2 regions of the Streptomyces sp. NPDC107521 genome follow, and region 1 is predicted to be linked to the other one. Evidence: riboswitches for the same ligand, from Rfam matches in the RefSeq annotation. Region 1 holds a riboswitch; the other holds the start of a gene.
The links. Region 1 has a riboswitch for glycine ahead of gcvT (glycine cleavage system aminomethyltransferase GcvT). Riboswitches for the same ligand answer to the same signal wherever they lie in the genome.
Positions count from the first base shown of each region.

Region 2: it holds a riboswitch for glycine, as region 1 does, so the genes downstream of both, gcvP (aminomethyl-transferring glycine dehydrogenase) here and gcvT (glycine cleavage system aminomethyltransferase GcvT) in region 1, are expected to answer to the same signal.

Region 1 is NZ_JBVKAT010000012.1:48,627-52,024, reverse strand. It holds gene ACZ7LB_RS19115 (AAA family ATPase) at 6-686, opposite strand; glycine riboswitch at 1,474-1,568, shown strand; glycine riboswitch at 1,569-1,680, shown strand; gene gcvT (glycine cleavage system aminomethyltransferase GcvT) at 1,720-2,838, shown strand; gene gcvH (glycine cleavage system protein GcvH) at 2,980-3,357, shown strand; gene glyA (serine hydroxymethyltransferase) at 3,390-3,398, shown strand, end outside.
Region 2 is NZ_JBVKAT010000040.1:1,551-4,948, reverse strand. It holds partial or broken gene ACZ7LB_RS31560 (DNA polymerase IV) at 1-819, shown strand, start outside; gene ACZ7LB_RS31555 (PRC-barrel domain-containing protein) at 1,089-1,466, opposite strand; glycine riboswitch at 1,624-1,719, shown strand; gene gcvP (aminomethyl-transferring glycine dehydrogenase) at 1,898-3,398, shown strand, end outside.

The sequences.
Region 1 (3,398 bases):
CCGGCTCAGGCGGTGAAGGCGAGGGTGCGCAGGGCGGTGGCGGCGGGGCGGTCGAGGAGGGTGGCGGAGGCGCAGCCCGGGGGCGGTCCGCCGGCCAGGGAGCGCAGGAGGCGGGCGGTCGCCGCCCGGTGCCGGTGGAAGGCGTAGCGGGAGACGCCCCGGCCGCGGGCGCGCTGCCCGGCGAGGGCGGTGCCCGCGGCCACGTCGAGGACGACGAGGTGCAGGGCACCGCCCCGGCGGCGGGCCCAGCGGGCCAGCCAGCCGCGCACCCAGGGCTGGGTGCCGCAGTCGTGCACGACGACGCCCTCGCCGGAGCGCAGGGCGCGGCGCAGCCCGGCGTAGTGGGAGAGCCGGACCAGCGGGCGGTAGACGGCGTAGGGCAGGGCGCGCGGCACCCGGCGCTCCCAGCGGTCGCGGGCGTCCTGGGAGTCGATCCGCCGCCCCCGGACGGCGCGGCGCATCAGTGTGGACTTGCCGCTGCCGGGCAGCCCGGCGACCACGACCACGTCCCGGGGCCCGAAGCGGAGGGTGAACGGGGCGGGACGGCCGCCGGTGCGGAGGTCCCGGACGCGGGACGGGGCGGACGGCGGAGCGGGCGGGCGCGGGGCCGGGGTGGCGGCCGGGGTGCCCTCCGTCGGGACGGACGGGAGGGGAGCGCTCGGGTCCGGCGCGGGCGGGCCCGCCACGGCGGCCGGGGGCGCGGGCGGGCGCGGGGCCGGGGTGTCCCCCAGGGGGACGGACGGGAGGGGGACACGCGCGTCCCGCGCGGGCGGGGGCCTGCGGTCCGCGGCGCGGCGCGCTCCGGCGGCGTCTAACGGCCGGGGCGCGGGACCCGTGGCTTCCGGGGGGCCGCCGGGTTGGGGGTGCGGGGTTCCGGGGACGCCGGGGGTTCCAGGGGCTCCAGGTGTTCCGGGGACGCCCGGGGTTCCGGGAGCACCTGGGGTTGCGGGGACGCCCAGGGGCGCGGGCGTCGCCGCGGCGTCCGCTTCCGGTCGGCGCCCGGCACCCCCCTCGCGGGCGCCGGGCGGTTCCGCCCCGCCCGCGCCACCGGCTCCGTCCGCGCCGCCCCCGGGCGCGGCCCCCGGACCTCCGTGGCCGGCCCCCGGGGCACCGGGGCCCTTACCCCCGGGCCCCGGGAACGCCGGGTGCTCGCCCGCCGCCCCCGCCCCGTCCTCCCCGGGGCGCGCTCCCCCGCCGCTCCCTCTCTCCCCGCCGGCCGCGCCGCCGTCCGCGCGGGGCTTCGGCGGCAGCGCGGTGCCGGAGGTCGTGGCGCACGCCGTGGGCCTGTTCACCGTGGTCGTCCTCCCCCTGGGGCGTTTCACGCGTCCCCCTACCCCGCCGAGTGTAAAGAGAAGGTAATGCGGCAGTCTCGCGTTTCCGTGCGCGCGGTGCCACAGGTCGGTTACGGATCACGGTCTGCCACCAGTGCGCCCGGCGTGCGATGATGGCGACGCCAACTGCATACCGGCCGTTTGAATCCGCGCGGGAGAGTCCCCGGCCGTCGCCGGGGCGCCGAAGGAGCAAGTCCCTCCCTTGAATCTCTCAGGCACCGTTACCGCGCGGGCGAGGCACATCTGAAAAGCGGGCCGCCCCGGCGGCCCCACCCAAGGTGCAAGCCCTGATCGCCGCGTTCCGGTGGTCCCGGCGAACCTCTCAGGTTCCGATGACAGATGGGGAGGACCACCTCGCCCGTGCCGTCCTGTACCTGGGAGACGACCGATGAGCAGTACCGAACTCCGCCGCACCGCGCTCGATGCCACGCATCGCGCGCTGGGCGCCACGATGACCGACTTCGCGGGCTGGGACATGCCCCTGCGCTACGGCTCCGAGCGCGACGAGCACATCGCGGTGCGCACCAGGGCCGGCCTGTTCGACCTCTCCCACATGGGTGAGATCGCGGTCACCGGCCCGCAGGCGGCGGCCCTCCTGGACCACGCCCTGGTCGGCAACATCAGCAGCGTGAAGCCGGGCCGCGCCCGCTACACGATGATCTGCCGCGAGGACGGCGGCATCCTGGACGACCTGATCGTCTACCGCCTGGGCGGGACCGACTACCTGGTCGTCGCCAACGCCTCCAACGCCGGGGCCGTGCTGGAGGCCCTCACCGCCCGCGCCGCCGGCTTCGACGCCGAGGTCCGCGACGACGGCGACGCCCACGCGCTGCTCGCCGTGCAGGGCCCCGAGTCCGCGGGCATCCTGGGCGGCCTCACCGACGCCGACCTGGACGGCCTGAAGTACTACGCCGGGCTCCCCGGCACCGTCGCCGGCGTCCCCGCGCTGATCGCCCGCACCGGCTACACCGGCGAGGACGGCTTCGAGCTGTTCGTGCGGCCGGAGCACGCCGCGCGGGTGTGGGAGGCGCTCACCGAGGCCGGGAAGGACGCCGGACTCGTCCCCTGCGGGCTGTCCTGCCGCGACACGCTCCGCCTGGAGGCGGGCATGCCGCTGTACGGCCACGAGCTGAGCACCGCGCTGACCCCCTTCGACGCCGGGCTCGGCCGGGTGGTCAAGTTCGAGAAGGAGGGCGACTTCGTCGGGCGCGCCGCGCTGGCCGAGGCCGCCGAGCGGGCGGCCGCCGAGCCGCCCCGGGTCCTGGTCGGCCTGGTCGCCGAGGGCCGCCGGGTCCCGCGCGCCGGGTACGCGGTCGTCGTCGGCGGCGAGACCGTCGGCGAGGTCACCTCCGGCGCGCCGTCCCCGACGCTGGGCCGGCCGATCGCCATGGCGTACGTCGACGCGGCGCACGCGGCCCCGGGCACGCCCGGCGTCGGCGTGGACATCCGGGGCACCCACGAGCCGTACGAGGTCGTGGCGCTCCCGTTCTACCAGCGTCAGAAGTAGCCACCCGCCGGCCCGCGGCGGGCACCCCGGGCGTGCGGTCCGCCGCCCGCCGTGCCCGCGCGCGCCCGCGCCGCCCGGGGACATACCCGGTCGGGTCACCCCGTTCACCAGCACTCTTCCGCGTACAGGAGAATTCAGGCCATGAGCAACCCCCAGCAGCTTCGCTACAGCAAGGAGCACGAGTGGCTGTCGGCCGCCGAGGACGGCGTCTCGACGGTCGGCATCACGGAGCACGCGGCCAACGCGCTCGGTGACGTCGTGTTCGTCCAGCTCCCGGCGGTCGGCGACTCGGTGACCGCGGGCGAGACCTGCGGCGAGCTGGAGTCGACCAAGTCCGTCTCCGACCTGTACTCCCCCGTCTCCGGTGAGATCACCGAGATCAACGAGGACGTCGTCGGCGACCCCTCGCTGGTGAACTCGGCCCCCTTCGAGGGCGGCTGGCTGTTCAAGGTGCGCGTCACGGACGAGCCGGGCGACCTGCTCTCCGCCGACGAGTACGCCGCGTTCGCGGGCGCCTGACCGGTCCCGAGGTCCTGAGAGGTCACCCACGCATGTCGCTT
Region 2 (3,398 bases), on a different contig from region 1:
GGCGACCATCTGCGCCGGGCGGGCATCGCCACGGTCGGGGAGCTGGCCGAGGCGGGCGAGGACGAGCTGGTCCGGCTGCTGGGCAGGGCCCACGGACACGCGCTGTACGCCATGGCGCTGGCGCGCGACGAGCGGCCGGTGGTGGCCGAGCGGGAGACCAAGTCGGTGTCCGTCGAGGACACCTACGACGTGGACATCCACGACCGGGTGCGGGTCGGCACGGAGGTGCGGCGGCTGGCCGAGCGGTGCGTGCGCAGGCTGCGCGGGTCCGGGCTGTCCGGGCGGACCATCGTGCTCAAGGTGCGGCGCTACGACTTCTCCACGCTGACCCGGTCCGAGACGCTGCGCGGGCCGACGGACGATCCGGCGGTGGTGCGGGAGGCGGCGGCCCGGCTGCTGGACTCCGTGGACACCACCGGAGGGGTGCGGCTGCTCGGCGTGGGGGTCACCGGGCTCGCCGACTACACGCAGGAGGACCTGTTCGCCCAGGCCGCGGGGGAGCGCGCGGCGGACGCCGAGGAGGAGGCGGACGAGGGGCCCGCCGAGGAGCGGCCGGAGGCCCCCGCCGAGCGCCGCTGGCCGTCGGGGCACGATGTGCGCCATGCGGAGCACGGGCACGGGTGGGTGCAGGGCAGCGGCGTCGGGAGGGTCACCGTGCGCTTCGAGACGCCGTACTCGCCGCCCGGCCGGGTGCGGACCTTCGCCGTGGACGACCCCGGCCTGGCACCGGCCGAGCCGCTGCCGCTGGTCGAGGCGGTTCCGCCGGCCGGGCCGGAGTCCCCGGAGTCCCCGGAGGGGGCGGCGTCCGGCGGGGCCGGGGGCGGCCCGGACGAGGGGGAGGCGCGGAACGACGGGGGGACGACGCCGCCCGGCGGCGGGGGCTCACCACCACCGGACGGCCGGGGTGGCGCGCCGGCGCCCGGTGGCGGGAGGAGCGCGCCGGACGGCGGAGCCGGGGGAGAGACCGCCGGGGCGGCCGGAGACCGGCGGAGCGGTGCCCCGGGGGGCGGGAACGCGGGCAGCGGTGTCCCGGAGCGCGGCGACGAGGGAGGCGGTGTCCGGGGGCGCGGGGACGGGGGAGGCGGAGGTCAGGGCTCCTCGTTGCCCCGGCCCGCCAGCTTCCCGAAGTCGCGGTCCGGCGGCGGGGGGCCGGCGGCCACGTCGAGGCCGTAGTGGTGGTAGAGCTGGAGCTCCTGCTCCGGCGAGAGGTGGCGGCCGACGCCGAAGTCCGGGGCCTCCTTGATCAGGGCCCGGTCGAAGGGCACCCGCAGGGTGCCGTCCACCAGCTCGCTGGGTTCCAGGGGCACGAAGGCGTCCCGGCTGAACAGGCCGGTGCGGATGGCCGCCCACTCGGGCAGACCGGTGGCGTCGTCGAGATAGACCTCGTCGACGGTGCCGATCCGGGTCCCGCCGCGGTCGAACGCCTTGCGGCCGATCAGACTGCGCGGATCTATGTCGGTACGCACGGGCCCTCCAGTGGGTCGCACCGGGGTCGCGGACCGTCCGGTGAAACATCCTTTCGGTCATACGAAAGTGCACTTTGGCCCGGTCGGCCACTCGGCGGCCGTCCGGGCACTCGAAGGAATGTTCGACTTTCTCGCTGGTAAGCTGGCAGGTGGCCGCTGACCCCGTGCGGGAGAGTCCTCCAGACACCACCGGAGGCGCCGAAGGAGCAACTCCTCCCCGGAATCTCTCAGGCCCACGTACCGCACGGACGAGGTCACTCTGGAAAGCAGGGCGGGTGTCGACGGCGTCCGCCCTCACCGACGGTGAAAGCCGGTGACCGTCCCCGGACGGCCCGGTGAAGCTCTCAGGTTGAGATGACAGAGGGGGAGGCCGTCCGGGCACCCGAGCCGTGGTGCCCCCGCAGGTCGCGTCAGACCAGGAGGCCTCCGCAATGACCGCCCACCGCATTCCGCTCGCCCGGCTCGAACAGGCCGCGCCGTTCGAGCAGCGCCACATCGGCCCCGACCACGAGGCCCGGGCCAAGATGCTCGCGCAGGTCGGCTACGGCTCGCTGGACGACCTCACGGCCGCCGCCGTGCCGGACGTCATCAAGAACGCCGAGGCGCTGGACCTGCCGGAGGCCCGCTCCGAGGCCGAGGTGCTGGCCGAGCTGCGCTCCCTGGCCGAGCGCAACCAGGTCCTCGACTCCATGATCGGCCTCGGCTACTACGGCACCTTCACCCCGCCGGTCATCCTGCGCAACGTCATGGAGAACCCGGCCTGGTACACCGCCTACACGCCGTACCAGCCGGAGATCTCCCAGGGCCGTCTGGAGGCCCTGCTCAACTTCCAGACGATGGTCGCCGACCTCACCGGCCTGCCCACCTCCGGCGCCTCGCTGCTCGACGAGGGCACCGCCGCCGCCGAGGCGATGGCCCTCTCCCGGCGCATGGGCAGGAACAAGAAGGGCCTGTTCCTCGTCGACGCGGACGCCCTGCCGCAGACCGTCGCCGTCATCCGCACCCGCGCCGAACCCACCGGTGTCGAGGTCGTCGTCGCCGACCTCAGCGACGGCATCCCCGCCGAGGTCGCCGAGCGGGAGATCAACGGCGTCCTGCTCCAGTACCCGGGCGCCTCCGGTGCCGTCCGCGACCTCCGGCCCGTGATCGACCGGGCCCACGAACTCGGCGCCCTCGTCACCGTCGCCGCCGACCTGCTCGCCCTCACCCTGCTGACCCCGCCCGGCGAGCTGGGCGCCGACATCGCCGTCGGCACCACGCAGCGCTTCGGCGTCCCGATGGGCTTCGGCGGCCCGCACGCCGGCTACATGGCCGTCCACGAGAAGTTCGCCCGCAGCCTCCCCGGCCGGCTCGTCGGGGTCTCCGTCGACGCCGACGGCGACCGCGCCTACCGCCTCGCCCTGCAGACCCGCGAGCAGCACATCCGCCGCGAGAAGGCCACCAGCAACATCTGCACCGCGCAGGTCCTGCTCGCCGTCATGGCCGGCATGTACGCCGTCTACCACGGGCCCGAGGGGCTGCGCTCCATCGCCCGGCGCACCCACCGCTACGCGGCCCTCACCGCCGCCGGGCTCGCCGCGGGCGGCGTGGAGATCGTCCACGGCGCCTACTTCGACACGGTCACCGCGCGGGTGCCGGGCCGGGCCGCCGAGATCGTGAACGCCGCCCGCGAGAACGGCCTCAACCTGCGGCAGGCCGACGCCGACCACGTCTCCTTCGCCTGCGACGAGACCACCACGCGCGCCCAGGTCGGCGGCGTGTGGAACGCCTTCGGCGTCGAGGCGGACATCGAGGAGCTGGACGCGTCCGCCGCGGACGCGCTCCCCGGAGAGCTGCTGCGCTCCGACGACTTCCTCACCCACCCCGTCTTCCACCAGCACCGCTCCGAGACCGCGATGCTGCGCTACCTGCGCCGCCTCGCGGACCGGGACT